2 regions of the Neptunicella sp. genome follow, and region 1 is predicted to be linked to the other one. Evidence: predicted binding sites of a transcription regulator. Region 1 holds the regulator's gene; the other holds the start of a gene.
The links. Region 1 encodes MetJ, which represses methionine synthesis genes. Its sites were predicted from a motif close to TAGACGTCTAGACGTCTA; they were not measured.

Region 1 (8,071 bases):
CAAAGCGACTATGCGGCGTATTCCGTTATTCCAGTAATCCTGGGCAATACTTTTAAGTTCATCGCGGCTGGCGTCTACACAAGTTAAATGCGGTGCCGCACTAATTCCGGTTTGAGTCTGGATCCGTTTGACCACCTCATGTGTTCTGTCACGCTCACCACTATTTGCTCCATAAGTAACCGACATATAGGCGGGCTTAAGCGGAGCTAATCGCTCGACAGATTTCCACAAGGTCTGTTCCATTTGTTCGCTGTTGGGCGGGAAAAACTCAAAGGACACATTGATGTCTTTTAATTGTGATAAAGATTGGTTCAGGGCATCGATACCCCGTGCGTAAGACACCATTTATGCTTCCTTAATTTTATTCAATGCGGCAACCAGATCAGCGACAAGATCGTCACCATACTCTACGCCGGCGGATATTCTTAACAAGGTCTTACTGATCCCTGCGGTTAATTGGGATTGTTCATCCATTGCTCGATGGGTCATGGTAGACGGATAACAAATTAAACTCTCGGTGCCCCCTAAAGATTCGGCAATTGAGAACAGATTAATATTGTTAAGCAAGGTTTCGACTTCGGCTTCGCCGCCTTTTAATTCAAAACTGAGCATGCCGCCAAACCCTTTCTGTTGCTTTTTGGCAATCTCATAGCCGGGATGCGAGGCCAGACCGGGGTAGTACACTTTATCCACTGCTGGATGAGAGATAAGGGCATTGACCAATTTTTCAGCATTTTGCAGATGCACCGCCATACGCGCTGATAAGGTACGAACCCCACGTAAAATCATATAATTATTTAAGGCAGAACAATCGGTTAAACCAAGGCAATTGGCCCACCAGCCTAAGTTTTCAGCGATTTCAGCATCGGCACATACCACCACACCACCTAGTGCATCACTATGGCCGTTAATATATTTAGTGCAGGAATGCACTACAAAATCGGCGCCCAAGGTTAATGGTTGCTGCAATATTGGTGACAGAAAAGTGTTATCTACGGTGACCTTGGTTCCCTGCTTTTTGGCTACTTCACAAATCGCCTGAATATCCACGAGTCTTAACAATGGATTGCTCGGTGTTTCTAACCATATCATTGCCGGTTTTTTAGCTAAGGCCTGTTTAAGCGCTTCGGGATCAGTTTGATCCACCACGTCTAAGATAAAATGTCCTTTATTGGCTAACGCTTTAAATAACCGCAAGCTGCCACCATAGCTGTCATGGGGCACAACTAACGTATCGCCTTGCTCCAACAACTGCATAACCAAGGTTATTGCAGCCAAGCCACAATTGGTTACCACGGCACCGGCGCCTTGTTCCATATCTGCCAAGGTTTTCTCTAACAGTTTGGTGGTTGGATTGCCGGAACGGGCGTAATCGAACTGACCCGGCTCACGAAAATCTTCGAAGGCAAAGTTACTGGTCATATAAACCGGAGGTACTACCGCACCATAGACCGGATCGGTTTCAATTCCGCTGCGTACCGCTATCGTCTGGCTGTTGAGTTTTGACATAATTATCCTTGTTTGGACGTTTAGACGTCCAAATGTAAAGAAAGATAGTCAAGCCGTCAAGATGTTTAGACATCTAAAGTTGACTAAATACCGCTAACCGTTAGAATTTCGTTGCAGAGTAGGGTCTGTTTATCTTTCATTTCTTAACAGTGAGGAATATGAAAGATAAACAGACCCTTACAATAATCTAATAATTGTGCTGATAGCTGATTGGGCTATAAATCAACACAGTTATTTATTAATAACCAAGAGTAGACCTGATATGGCTAAATGGAATGGCAATTATATTCATCCCTATGCAGAGCACGGTAAAAAAAGTGAACTGGTAAAAAAAGTCACTGTTTCTATTCCCCTCAAAGTGTTGAAAGTACTCACTGATGAGCGCACTCGTCGGCAAATTAACAACTTGCGTCATGCGACTAATTCAGAATTGTTATGTGAAGCCTTTTTGCATGCGTTTACCGATCAACCTTTGCCTAATGATGACGATTTGCGTAAAGACAATGAGCATCGTATTCCCTCTGAAGCACGTAAAATTATGCAGCAAATGGGGATCGAGATTGACGAGGATGAATTGATCTAAATGCCCGACTGCCGTGGCCAACGGCAGTCGACTTTGTTTACTATAGCTCAGGTGGTTTACGGTGTTGAGTTGCCTGCTCAAATCCATAAGCCGCTTCAATTAAGGTTCCTTCCGATAACATTCCCGAGAAAAAGGATAACCCCACCGGTAAACCATGTACTTGGCCCATTGGCACGGTAATATGTGGATAACCGGAAATCGCTGCGGGTGATGACGCGGCGCCAGTATAGTGGTCGCCATTGATCCAGTCAGTTTTCCAGGCAGGTTGATTACTGGGGGCAATCAGTAAATCCAGATCATGTTGTTGTAATGCCGCATCAATGCCCTGTTTACCGGTTAATGATTTAGCCTTTTTTAACGCATCCTGATACAACTTGTCAGTTAATGGACCTTTCTGCTGGGCTTGCTGAAAAATTTCCTGTCTGAAGTAGGGCATTTCCTGTTGTTGATGCTGATTATTAAAATCAATCAAGTCTTGTAAGGATTTAGGTAACCCTTCAGCGGTGGTAGATAAATATTGGTTTAAATCAGTTTTAAATTCATATAGCAGTACTTCGTATTCGGCTTTACCCCATTCACCACTGTCGCCTAGCGTTACATCATCAACAATCACCGCGCCTTGTTTTTTTAATACGTTAACAGCCTGTTCAAACAGTTCATCTACATCGGGTTGGTAACCCATTAGCTGGCGAACTATGCCAATTCGTTTACCTTTTAACCCATCGGCTTTTAAATGGCTGGCAAAATCTGTTTCACTTTTTTGCGCTTGTTTATCAGTGGAATCAAAGGCGACCATACTATCGAGCAGATAAACGGCATCCGTTACTGTGCGTGCCATGGGGCCGGCGGTATCCTGACTGTGGGCGATAGGAATGATGCCATCGCGACTGACCGTTCCCAGGCTGGGTTTGATACCGACAATACCGTTTAATGATGAAGGGCAAGTCACCGAACCATCGGTTTCGGTACCCACGGCTAACAGGGTCAGGTTTGCTGCGACAGCGACACCGGAGCCGGAGCTTGAACCACAGGGGCTGCGAGTAGGATCGTAGGGATTTTTGGTTTGCCCGTATAAGCCGCTCCAGCCACTGGAAGAATGGCTGGAACGAAAATTAGCCCATTCACTTAAATTGGTTTTACCTAAAATAATTGCCCCCGCGGTACGTAATTGTTTGACCAAAAACGCATCATCTTCAGGAAAATTACTTTTTAATGCCCATGAGCCCGCTGTATTGGCCATTCCGTCTGCGGTATCAATATTGTCTTTGAGTAACACTGGAATACCGTGCAATGGACCACGAATAATATGGTGTTGTCTTTCTTGATCCAGTTGTTTGGCCTCAGCTAATGCTTCCTCGTTGATCTGCACCACTGAATTGAGCTTGATACCATTTTGATCAATATGGCTAATTCGCTCCAGATAATAATTGACCAGTTGTTCACTGGTCAGTTCACCAGACGTAAATAATTGCTGGGTCTGGTTAATGGTGAGCTCTTCTAGCTTGGGCGCCGCGAATAGACTGGGGCTGAGTAGCAATAGAACGATCTTCAGTACGGTTTTCATGATTATTATCCTTTTTTATTTCTGTTATACCGCTGTTGCTTGGTTTTTGTCCAACCTCTGATGAACTTAATCAATTCATTATTTGTAAAATAGTTGTTATTTCACTTGCGCTTCTTGATTACAAGTGTAATCTTAATTTATTGACTACATTTGTAATCGAGAAAATCATGACTGAAATAAGCAAAACTGAATTTGAAGTATTAGATGCGTTATGGGAGCAATATCCAGCATCAGCCAATGACATTATTGAGCGGCTTAATCGCCACAAGGATTGGCATGATAAAACGGTTAAAACCTTATTAAGCCGTTTGGTTAAAAAAGGTGCCATCGATTTTGACAAGCAACAGCGTAGTTACCTTTATTTTCCGTTGCTAGAACGGGAATCCTATGTAGTGAATGAAAGTAAAAGCTTGGTGCGGCGTTTATTTGAAGGCCGCGTTGCCCCGTTAGTTGCTGGTTTTGCGGAAGCGGATTCCTTGTCTAAACAGGATGTGGATGAGCTAAAGGCATTGATTGAACAGTGGGAGAAAGACAATGGCTAGCTGGATTCTGTCACAACAACTGGTATTGAGCGTGATTCTATTGCTCATGCTTCTGCTAGAACGAAAAGCGGTGGAAGATTTGGGAGCCAGAACGGTTTACCTATTGTGGTTATTGGTGCCGCTGGCACTGCTAGTTAACAATCTACCGGTGGATTTGGTGAGTCTGAATAACCACAGCATTAATCGTTATGTAGTGGGCTTTTCCAGCCAGAGTCAGAAAGTGGGTTCGTTATTTAGTTGGCAGTTCATTTGGATGATTGGGGCGTTAGCTGTCATGGCAGTTGCTTGGTGGCAACAATGGCGATTTAGCCAATTATCATTAACGCCGCTGAAGAATATTGAGTTACCAACGCATTTTCCTCAACAACTCATTATTAGTACCTCCCGTTACGTCGCCGGGCCAGTGTTAACAGGAATATTTAGACCCAGATTAATTGTTCCTAGCTCATTCCAAGCCGACTTTACTGCGGCCCAACAGCAGATGATCTTGCAACACGAGTTAGTGCACTACCGCCGCCGGGATAACGTTTTTAATTTGTGTGGGTTGGTTGTTGTTGCGCTGTTCTGGTTTAACCCATTGGTGTGGATTGGGTATAAAGCTTTTCGCCGGTGTCAGGAGTTAGCTTGTGATGAGGTGGTATTAATCAATAAAAATCAACAAGAAAAAATTCTGTATAGCAAAGCATTATTGCGCTGTGCGGAAGTGTCACTACAACCCATGACGATTTATTCACAGTACGGAGATAAACACAGTATGAAAAAGCGCATTAAGTTAATTCAACACAGTGGTTCGGCAAAAGTTAGTTTGGTTGCAACGGTATTAATGTTGTCAGGCGGGCTTTTAACCGGGATCGCGATGGCTAATCAACAGCCAGCCACGATTGATAAAACGCAAGTGAATTTAGCCTCACCGGTGCAGCGAGTGGAACCGCTCTATCCGCTGGAAGCCGCTGAGCAAAAAATAGAAGGGTCAGTTGTATTGCAATTTGATATTGATGTAGATGGTACCACGTCGAATATTAAAGTGATCAAGGCCATACCGGAGCAAGTATTTGAAAAGGAATCAATCAAGGCGTTGCAACAATGGCGATATAAGCCGCGTATTGTTGGTGGGCAGGCGCAAAAGCAAACCAACTTGCTGGTACAACTGGACTATTTGCTGGATCAAACTAGCTCGCCACGTAACTCGCTGGTTGAAGGGATTAAGATAGTTAATTAAAACGGTCTGTTTTTTCTGGCTTTTATTGCCTCAACATTTTTATTGCTGGGGCGATGTCGACTGAATTTCTGATCAATTTCATTTTTGGTGTTGTTATGAAATGGCTATCGCTGTGTTTTAGTTTGTGTCTATTGAGTGCATGCAGTGCGACCAGAGTGATAGTCAATCAGCGCTATTTAAGCGACGACCAAACCAGTCAAATCGTTAGTACGCTAAACGAGGCGGGCTTTGATGTGTTAACTAATGACTATGAATTTCCGGCTGCTATTCAGCAATCAACGTTGATGTATGCACTGGTACTCAACGATCCCAATACAATTGATGAAGTACAATTGCGGCTGGCGACACTGGGCTGGAATATAAATTCAGTTCAGCCACTGGTTACGGGCAATCAATGGTTTAGCAATAATAGCCTGGGGTTGTTTTTAATACCGGACAACATCAATCGACAGCAACGGGATCAAGTCTCAAGCTTGCTACGCCAGTTTCATACCGACGACTGCACGCCAACGGGCAGTATTAAGTTAACCGCCGATCAGCACTATCAGATGTCTTTTGACCAACCATTGAGCGCCGAGCAACAAGCTTCCCTGACCGGGATTTGGCGGGTGACTGAATATCCCTATATTGAATTGCGCAGTCAGGATCGACAGTGGTGGTTCTATTTAGTTGTGGAGCAACAGACGCGTGCTGACTCAATTGGCCGCATAAAGGTGACGAGTATCACCCCGGTAGAAGATTACTTCTTTGGTGGATGCACTTTTTCTGCCGGTGTCCGGGAGTAATTTTATGTGTACTTTTTCGCACAACCATTCAGAAAAATTGACACGGCATTTTCGACATAGCGTTTCTTCTCGTCATCGGATAACACCACAGTGTCACCTAATACACAACGCATATGGTAGTTACCTTTAAACATGCTAAGTAACTGTTGAGCGGCCATATAACAATCATTTAATTGCAAATAACCGGCATCGACCAGCGATTGTAAATAATCCGCCACTGCTCTGAGGTTTCTCTCTGGAGCGGTTTTGATAAAAATTTCACGCAGTTGCGGGTAGCGCCCTGATTCGGAAATAAGAAGGCGATGGATGGCTCCGACCTGGGGAGAGGACAGTAGATCGAGAAAGCTGATTCCCATGGCATGTAATACATCAACCGGGTCCTGCTCCCGGGCAAATGTGGAACTCAACTTATCCACCATTTGTCCGGAGGTGCGCTCAATCACAGCCTGAAACAGACCTTCTTTGTTCCCAAATAACCGATACAAGGTTGCCAGTGATCCACCTGCTTCAGCCATAATTTCCTGTAGGCTGGCAGCGTCAAATCCGTTGCGACAAAATACTTCCGTAGCAGCATCGAGTATTTTATCACGCCTTAATAGCCCCTTTTCTCTCGGAGTATAATTTTCATCAGCGCAACTTAAGGTGGGATTTTCATTATTCATCAATATGACTACCTATTATCTGAACTGTGATGTTATCAAATAATTGATTCTATAACAGGACTTGAATTTTTGTGTAGTGTAATATACATTACACATTGTTCAATTGCTATTCTCTTGTATGGATCCTTTTACCTATGAAATTCACCATTAAAAAAGTGATATTTACCTTGGTCGCACTCACTTTACTGTTCTTTGCTGCTCGGGCCGCTATGCAATGGTACCAACATGGGCGTTTTACCGAAGAAACTGACAATGCTTATATTAAGGCTGATACGATAGCAATCCGCCCCGAGATTACTGGACGAATAGCAGCGGTGGCAGTGCAGGAAAATCAGCGAGTCGCAAAAGGCCAGTTATTGATTCAAATTGATCCTGCAGACTATCAGGCTAAAGTTAAGCAAGCTCAGGCACAGTTGGCGGTTAGCCAGGCTGCATTGGCAGACGCCGACGCGCAATTTGCCTTACAAGATAAAAAGTTGGATGAAGCGTCGGCGAATATTGATGCTGCCCGTGCGGAATTGCATCGTGCCGAATTAGAGTTAAAGCGCTTTAAAGTGCTGGAGAGTCAGTCATATGACTCTAAACAGCAATTGCAAAATGCGGAAGCCGCAGTACAGGTGGCTAAAGCTAAAGTTGCTCAGGCGACTGCGGCTAAAGCGGCTGCTACGCAAATGGTAGCGGTGCTGGAGACCAAACGTAGTAGTGCTGAAGCACAAATTAGTGTTGTTCAATCCGAGCTGGATTTTGCCAAAAACCAGCTAACCAAAGCTGCTATTGTGGCGCCTAGTGACGGAGTTATTGGTAATTTAGGAGCTCGGGTCGGTAGTGCTGCGCAACCGAATATGACGTTATTGTATTTAGTACCGTTATCCAAAATTTATGTGATTGCCAATTACAAAGAAACCCAAATTACCCATATGAGCATTGGTCAGCCGGTAACGCTGAATGTGGATGCACAACCGGATATTCAATTTACCGGTGTCGTTGAGTCACTCGCACCGTCTACAGGAACCGAATTCAGTTTATTGCCGGCAGACAATGCAACCGGCAACTTTAATAAGATTGTGCAACGAGTGCCAGTGCGCATTCAGATCACCGGGCCTAAAAATTCCTTATATCTGCTTCGCCCCGGATTATCGGTAGTCCCTTCAGTGGATACTCAGCATTTTAGTCAGCAAAAATCATATCTGGATAACGTGGAAGCACC
Region 2 (8,071 bases), on a different contig from region 1:
ATTTTCCTGCCAATGACCAGGTTAAAAAGAACGGTGTCCAATCAATAAACTCGCGTAATGCTTGTAAGCTGACTTCAATAGGCTGAACCCCTAACTGCTTGGGAACAGTAGGCTGATAATCACTAAAGTCCAGCGGGAATTTATTGGCCCGTGCCTGCATTAAACCGACTGGCTTGCTGCGCGGCTGTTTGCGCGCATGCTGTTCACGAACCTTGTCGTATTCTTTAGTTAATTCTGCGGCATAAGTGGCGCGATTTTCGGCGGTAATCAGGCGCTGACAGACCCCCACTGCCCGTGACGCATTTGGTACATACGCCACCGGATGTTGATAATTCTGTTCAATCTTGACGGCGGTATGCGCTTTGGAGGTGGTGGCGCCACCAATTAATAACGGCAACTCAAAATTCTGGCGCTGCATTTCTTTGGCCACATGCACCATTTCATCCAGAGATGGGGTGATCAAGCCCGATAAACCAATCATATCGACCTTTTCATCGCGAGCGGTTTGCAGAATTTTCTCGCAAGATACCATCACACCCAAATCGATGATCTCGAAGTTATTACATTGCAGTACCACACCCACAATATTTTTACCGATATCATGTACATCACCTTTTACCGTCGCCAGCAGGATTTTACCATTGCTGCTACCAGCATCTTTTTCCAGCTCGATAAAAGGTTCCAAATAAGCTACGGCGCGTTTCATTACCCGGGCCGATTTGACCACCTGCGGCAGAAACATTTTGCCTTCACCAAATAAATCACCCACCACGTTCATGCCGTCCATCAATGGCCCTTCAATCACATGCAGGGGTTTGTCGGCTTCCAGTCGGGCAGCTTCGGTATCTTCTTCGATAAAATCGGTAATGCCTTTGACTAACGCATGTTCAAGGCGCTTATTAACTGGCCATTCACGCCATTCCAGGGTGGCCTTGGCAATTTCTTTACCATCACCTAAATAGCGCGGTGCCATTTCTAACAAGCGATCAGTGGCATCATCACGACGATTAAGAATGACATCTTCTACCGCTTCTTTGAGCTCTTCGGGAATATCGGTATACACCGCCAGTTGTCCGGCATTCACAATGCCCATATCCATGCCGGCTTTTATCGCGTGGTATAAAAACACCGAGTGCATGGCTTCGCGCACAGGATTATTGCCCCGGAATGAAAACGATACATTGGATAAACCGCCGGACACGTGGCAATGAGGTAAGTTTTGTTTAATTCGGCGCGTGGCGTTAATAAAGTCCACTGCATAATTGTTGTGTTCTTCAATACCGGTAGCCACGGCAAAAATATTCGGATCAAAGATAATATCTTCCGCTGGAAAGCCGATTTTCTCGGTCAGCAATTTATAACTGCGTTCACAGATTTCATATTTGCGATCTTCGGTGTCGGCCTGACCTGTTTCATCGAAGGCCATAACGACCGCAGCGGCACCATAGCGTTTAACCAGCTTGGCATGATGCAAAAAGGCTTCTTCGCCTTCTTTTAAGCTGATGGAATTTACAATCGCCTTACCTTGTACACATTTAAGCCCGGCTTCGATAACACTCCATTTGGAGGAGTCGAGCATAATTGGTACCCGCGAAATATCCGGCTCCGAGGCAATTAAATGTAAAAAGCGCTGCATCGCGGCTTCAGAATCCAACATGGCTTCATCCATGTTGATGTCGATAATTTGTGCGCCATTTTCCACTTGCTGGCGGGCCACATCTAAGGCGGTATCAAAATCGCCTTCCATAATCAGGCGTTTGAACATAGCGGAGCCGGTGACGTTAGTGCGTTCTCCGACATTAATAAAACTGGCTGTTTGTTGAGTCATAAAACTTCCTATGCGACGAACGGCTCAAGGCCAGATAAACGCATTTTAATTTCGCGCTCAGGGATTTGACGAGGTGCCACGCCCTCAACGGCATTGGCAATGGCTTGAATATGTTCCGGTGAGGTGCCGCAACACCCTCCAACAATATTCAGCAATCCGGATTGTGCCCATTCTTTAATGTGCACCGCCATTTCATCACCTTCCATATCGTATTCACCAAATTCATTCGGCAAACCGGCGTTCGGATGAGCCGAAACAAAACATTCACTCACATCCGATAGCTCCTGCACATACTGGCGCAACAAATCCGGCCCCAAGGCACAGTTCAAACCAAAAGACACTGGCTGGATATGACGTAAGGAATAATAAAACGCTTCGGTGGTTTGACCGGAAAGAGTGCGTCCTGACGCATCGGTAATAGTACCGGAAATCATCACCGGCAATTGTGCGCCCAAATCTTCAAATACCTGCTCTACCGCAAAGGCCGCAGCCTTGGCATTGAGGGTATCAAAAATGGTTTCGATCAAAATCAGGTCCGCGCCCCCTTCAATCAACGCATGGGTAGACTCCATATAAGCCTCAACCAATTGATCGAAGTATATGTTACGGAAACCGGGATCGTTGACATCCGGTGAGATCGAGGCGGTTTTACTCGTCGGGCCTAATACGCCCGCAACAAAACGGGGTTTGTCCGGTGTACTGTATTTATCCGCGGCCTTACGCGCCAATTTGGCCGCTTCAATATTGATCTCTTTAGACAATGACTGCATTTCATAATCAGCCATCGAGATGGTTGTGGCATTAAAGGTGTTGGTTTCAATAATATCCGCACCGGCCGCCAGATACTGGCAATGAATATCAAAAATAATATCTGGTTGAGTCAGCACCAGCAAATCGTTATTGCCTTTAATATCGGTATGCCAGTCAGCATATCGTGTCCCGCGATAATCGGCTTCTTCCAGCTTATGGCGCTGGATCATGGTACCCATAGCACCATCAAGGATCAAAATACGCTCTGCCAATGCTTGTTTTAGTAAATGTTCAGTTTGCTGCAAGATAAACCTCTACAAATCAAATTTATTTAATATCAGATAAATCATAAGGCGTGATCTGATAGACATAGTAATTTAACCAGTTGGCATACAATAAAGTGCCATGTGAACGCCATGTTACGCTGGGTGGTTGGCTCGGATCATCATTTGGATAATAGTTTTCAGGCACACTTGGATTAAGCCCTTCACGTATATCCCGCTGATATTCTTGATCCAATGTCTCAGGATCGTATTCCGGATGTCCGGTCACAAATACCAGTCGCTTGTCTTGGGAAGCCACAATATGGGCGCCAGTACGAGTCGAACTGGCCAATATATTTAACTCCGGCACCGATTGGTAATCCGCCATACTGATTTCCCCGTACCGGGAATGGGGGGCGTAAAAAACCGGATCAAAACCACGCATTAACTCATCATGTTCAAAATTGACCTGATGGGGAAAAACCCCGCACAACTTCTGTTCATTCAGTTTACGGTTTAAGCCAAAATAATGATACAAGGCAGCATGAGCCGCCCAGCATAAAAACATGGTGGACTGGACATGACGACGCGCCCAATCCATCACTATCTGCATTTTGTCCCAGTATTTCACATCCTGATAATCCAGCATCGCCAGCGGTGCACCCGTCACGATCAAGCCATCGTATTTTTTGTTGACCACCTGTTCAAACTGATAATAAAAATTATCCATGTGTGCTTTAGGCGTATTTTTGGGTGCCTGATTATCGATGCGAATCAAATCCACATTAATTTGTAGCGGCGTATTAGATAATAAGCGCAGGATTTGCACTTCCGTCTCTATTTTATTTGGCATCAGGTTTAAAATTCCCACTTCCATCGGGCGAATATCCTGATTAATCGCTCGCTCGGTATCCATCACAAAGATGTTTTCTTCGCTTAATACATTTAATGCGGGTAAATCAACGGGGATCCGGATTGGCATAACGATTCCTGATGTAATTTAGCAGACCATGCGCGTATCTTGCCAATTACCATAGAACAAATCAACATCTTTACGTCTAGACGTCTAAATGAATTTTAGAATTACATTCACGATTTTTGATATACAACGACACTCAACTTTAGAATAGTAATACCCTTGACACCATCTTGCGGATAATGGAAGAACCTTTCTTGGCGAGCATGACTAGATATACTTCAAGAATATGGAAAGTATATAGGAAAAACAGGGTTTAACATTCTTTAAAATTTTCTTGACTAACTTAATTATCTAGCTCATATATTCTTATAGTGGTTATTATTTGACCATTTGAATGCAAGCAATTGACGAAATAAAGTAATTAATAATCATTGATATACGCGATCACAACTACAGGTAAAATTACTAAAGGAATAGGAACATGCAAAAAAATTTCCCTCCTATACTTTCATTTATTCTTACAATTTGGATTGTAATTGCATCACTCAATTCCAAAGCAGTTGAAGATATTGGCAATGATATTGAACATATTGTTGTTTACGGAACCTATTATCCAATGGACATAATGTGGTTAAAGTTAGAGTTTGAATCGCTGTATCGATATCAAAACTTCTTGGATGATTACGTTAACGTAGATGAGCAACAAGCACTAAGAACGGCATGCCAGGCAGTTCTAGCGAAAAAACCAAACGGGTGTTACGGGAAACCAACGGCTCTTGCTACTCCACGCACAAATGGGTGCTCAATTCCGGGAGGTTACCCATATGAAAGTTGGAAAACATCATTTGAAGGTGCGTGTAATAATCATGACGTGTGTTATGACAATATAACAGCAAGCAAATCTTTTTGTGATGGGAAGTTTAGCCTAGAGATGGACGAGGTTTGCGATGTTATAGTTCAAAGTGCTAAGCAGAAGCAGTGTTACTCCGCATCCGGAACTTACTATAGTGGAGTGGTAATAGGTGCTATAGGGGCTTATTACACAAACCAGACAGAGGCAAATTGCGCTGCTTGGTGGTCATCTTTTGATGAAACTTGCGGCAAGTTAACAAGTTATATTTATAAACTTGGAGGTTGGATGTCATGAAGACAATTACAAAAACTTTCATTACTGTGATGTTAATGATTTGTCCTTTAAGCTCAACAATTGCAGTCACCGATTCTCAAGATGATATATTGCCAGATTGTAGTTATGTACAAGTAGATGATGTAAATAAAACTCAGCAGAAATCTCGTAAAATCAATAAGGCTCTCGTATCTTACGCCTCCAGCAGTCAATCAGTTTATCGTTTGTTATGGTTGATGAAGGAACATACGAAGACAGATGAAGCTGTTATAGAATGTTTATCCAATACTTACTATGAACCTTTAGAACCTATTTCCCGCGAAACATTGACTCAAATGTTACCCAAAGTAGAATTAGTATTAACGTACTTTAGGATGGGTTCAGATGGCCTAATTGCAGCTATAGATAATGGCAAGATTTCAGTAAATGAGAATTTTTCAATATATGAAAATCAAAACGTATCATTGATCGGTCTTTTATTAATGAATGAACGTGGGCGGATACCATTCACATTAGCTAAAGATCTTATTGATCGCGGAGTTGATATTGTTCCATTAGATTTGTTATATATCGGCTATGGGAAAACCAAAGATTATAAGTTGATCGAGTTATTGGTTGCTCAATTGGACAGTGATGAAATACGGCTGATGTGGACAGAGCCAGGCACAACAAGTTTACCTTGGGATATTCTTTCCAAGACAGCAGCGTTTGGAGACAATAAAGAGTTGGAAATTATGCTTGAACGACATGTTGGAGATAATAGCTATGCTTTATATATGCTGCTTTCCAAGCTTAAAAATGAAAACAATCAAAATCCTGATGAAACCTCCAGGCTTATAAGCAATATAAAAATATTGCTTGAGCATGGTGCCAGAATATTTTCTTCCTCTATGGATATTGTTCAATCGAAGTTGATTGAATCGGAATCACCGGGGCTTTTGAAACAATATGGACAATCAAATGATGAACTTACAAAATTGGAACGTAAGTTTTTAAATGATATTTTAAAGCTGGATTAGTAACAGTTGTTCATATCTCAGATCTAAACTAAATGTTTAACATCCCTCGGTGCACCTTCATCACATTTTTTGCAATTAAGTTGGTGACCCAACATCGATTGCCTGCCCTGTTCGGTGATGACCCACGGGCGATTTGTCCAGGGCGGGTTGTGCCGCACATGTTGAAAATGTCCACACACCAGCTCGGCCACCCAATGTTGTTCTTCATCCAGATGATAGCCTTGAATCGGTTGCTGCATATCTGCTAGCCATTTTGTTGATAGGCAGCGACCAGCAATGTTTCCACTTCGGTGGTGATCGCATTGATGCTGGTTAAACTGATTTTATGGGTGGCCTGACCGGGCGCATTGGCCGGTTGTAGCAAAGCTGATACAGGAGGATCAGTAAAACGCAGCCCCACATCCACCCGCTTTTTTGTCGCGGCGGCAATAGCAATAAACTGACGTTTGCGCATAAAGGGAATATAACTGGCGCGTCCTTCAACTTGTACATCCGCCCCCAGCGCCAAAATCAATTGTTGTAAACGTTCAAAAATAGGTAACAACTCACTTTTGGCACCAGCATATTGTTGGGAGATATATTCTTCCAGCGTCGGTGGTTGCCAACCGGCAGCCCGCGCCGCAGCATCAGCAATCGCCCATTGAGAATTTTGCGCTATACCATGTTGCTGTTTTAACCAGCGCCTGACGTCATTCTGATTGAGTGGATCAATGCCACTGTGCTCAACCAACTCAATCCACTGGTGCAAGGTTTTACCAGTGCGCTGTTGCAAAGTTGAGGCGACCGCGGCCATCATCTGTTCGGGATTGGACATTATTTTTCATCGGCCTTATGTTGCGTACCTTCACCGGGAGTAATAAACAGCATACGGGTGGCAACGCTAGTTTTAGCGGTATGCCATAAGCCTTTGGGCACAATCACATATTCACCGGACTGCTGTAGCGTTAACGAATGCAGTTGTTGCCCGTCATCAATAACAAAAGTAGCTTCGCCGGATAACAGGATCACAACTTCATCCCCTTGAGGATGCATTTCCCAACTGCCCCAGTCAGAATCGAAATCATAACTGGCAATCAGTTCGTGTCCTTTAAAATGATTAAAGTTATCGTCCAGTTGCTGATAGATGGTGGGCGTCACTGGCACTTTGGTGGCCATTTTATCCGGCCCTAACACCACAAACTCGTTAGCAATATTGGCTTTTTCAGCTGTCATCAATTTCCCACCGTTAATGCATTTTCAGTTATGAATTCACCATTGCCTGGTCAAATGAAAAGGGCAGCAATTCCTTAATCGTGACTTGTTTGATCTCACCTTGCCATTGGAATACCAATAAAATATCGGCGCCAAATTCAGAGATAAACTGACGACACATGCCGCAAGGACTAATATCCCCCTTGGGTGAATACACAGCCACGGCAACAATATTTTTATAACCCTGGCTAATCGCGTTCCCCAACGCCACTCTTTCGGCACAGATACCCGACGGGTACGCAGCATTCTCGATATTGACGCCACTGATCACCTCGCCATTGTCCAATAATACTGCGGCCCCTACCGGATAATGAGAATAGGGTTCATAAGCCTTGCCGATAACTTGCTCAGCTTCTGCCATCAAGGCGCTAACATCCGTTGGTGAAAGTGTCTTCATTGATCATTTTTTTCCTGATTTAGACGGTCTATTAGTCTCAGGTAAAATGACACGAGCGTCAATCGGCAAGGTAATTCAGTGACGAGCTAAACCCCGTCCTACGGTATTCATTCAAATGCAGGTCGGTGTTTACGCCGCGAAGAGCAAAAATCCAGACAGAGCAATAAATGACTTCCCTTTGCGACTTGGCGTCTCTGCGTGAAAGTTTGTTTTCAATTGCTGAGCTAATGTTCTGTTCATACTCTAGAAAAACATCTTACTCATGACGATGGCGTCTTCCCAGCCTTTGTCGGTAGGATAGTAATTTTTGCGATGTTCAATCTCGGCAAAATCAAACGCTTGGTACAGATTAATCGCAACGCTGTTTGATTCACGGACTTCCAGCCAGATTTGCTGGGCACCACGCTGTTGGCATTGTTGCTCAAAATGCGTCATTAAGTTCCGCCCAAATCCTTTACCGCGCATGTTTGAGCTCACCCCAATATCAATTAACGTCAGCTCATCCAACACCTGATGCC

Region 2: a site for MetJ is predicted at 3,893-3,910, ahead of metA (homoserine O-succinyltransferase MetA). Genes of this name have one in related genera too.

Annotation. Positions count from the first base shown of each region.
Region 1 covers NZ_JBLWWF010000014.1:21,715-29,785, forward strand. The annotation lists gene metF (methylenetetrahydrofolate reductase) at 1-345, opposite strand, end outside; gene metB (cystathionine gamma-synthase) at 346-1,509, opposite strand; gene metJ (met regulon transcriptional regulator MetJ) at 1,772-2,092, shown strand; gene ACTD55_RS12145 (amidase) at 2,133-3,656, opposite strand; gene ACTD55_RS12150 (BlaI/MecI/CopY family transcriptional regulator) at 3,824-4,198, shown strand; gene ACTD55_RS12155 (M56 family metallopeptidase) at 4,191-5,417, shown strand; gene ACTD55_RS12160 (hypothetical protein) at 5,513-6,202, shown strand; gene ACTD55_RS12165 (TetR/AcrR family transcriptional regulator C-terminal domain-containing protein) at 6,205-6,864, opposite strand; gene ACTD55_RS12170 (HlyD family secretion protein) at 6,999-8,071, shown strand, end outside.
Region 2 covers NZ_JBLWWF010000016.1:45,813-53,883, reverse strand. The annotation lists gene metH (methionine synthase) at 1-1,828, opposite strand, end outside; gene ACTD55_RS13455 (homocysteine S-methyltransferase family protein) at 1,837-2,883, opposite strand; gene metA (homoserine O-succinyltransferase MetA) at 2,906-3,823, opposite strand; gene ACTD55_RS13445 (hypothetical protein) at 4,242-4,907, shown strand; gene ACTD55_RS13440 (hypothetical protein) at 4,904-5,905, shown strand; gene ACTD55_RS13435 (DUF3565 domain-containing protein) at 5,929-6,144, opposite strand; gene ACTD55_RS13430 (DUF5655 domain-containing protein) at 6,150-6,719, opposite strand; gene ACTD55_RS13425 (cupin domain-containing protein) at 6,719-7,117, opposite strand; gene cdd (cytidine deaminase) at 7,146-7,553, opposite strand; gene rimI (ribosomal protein S18-alanine N-acetyltransferase) at 7,797-8,071, opposite strand, start outside.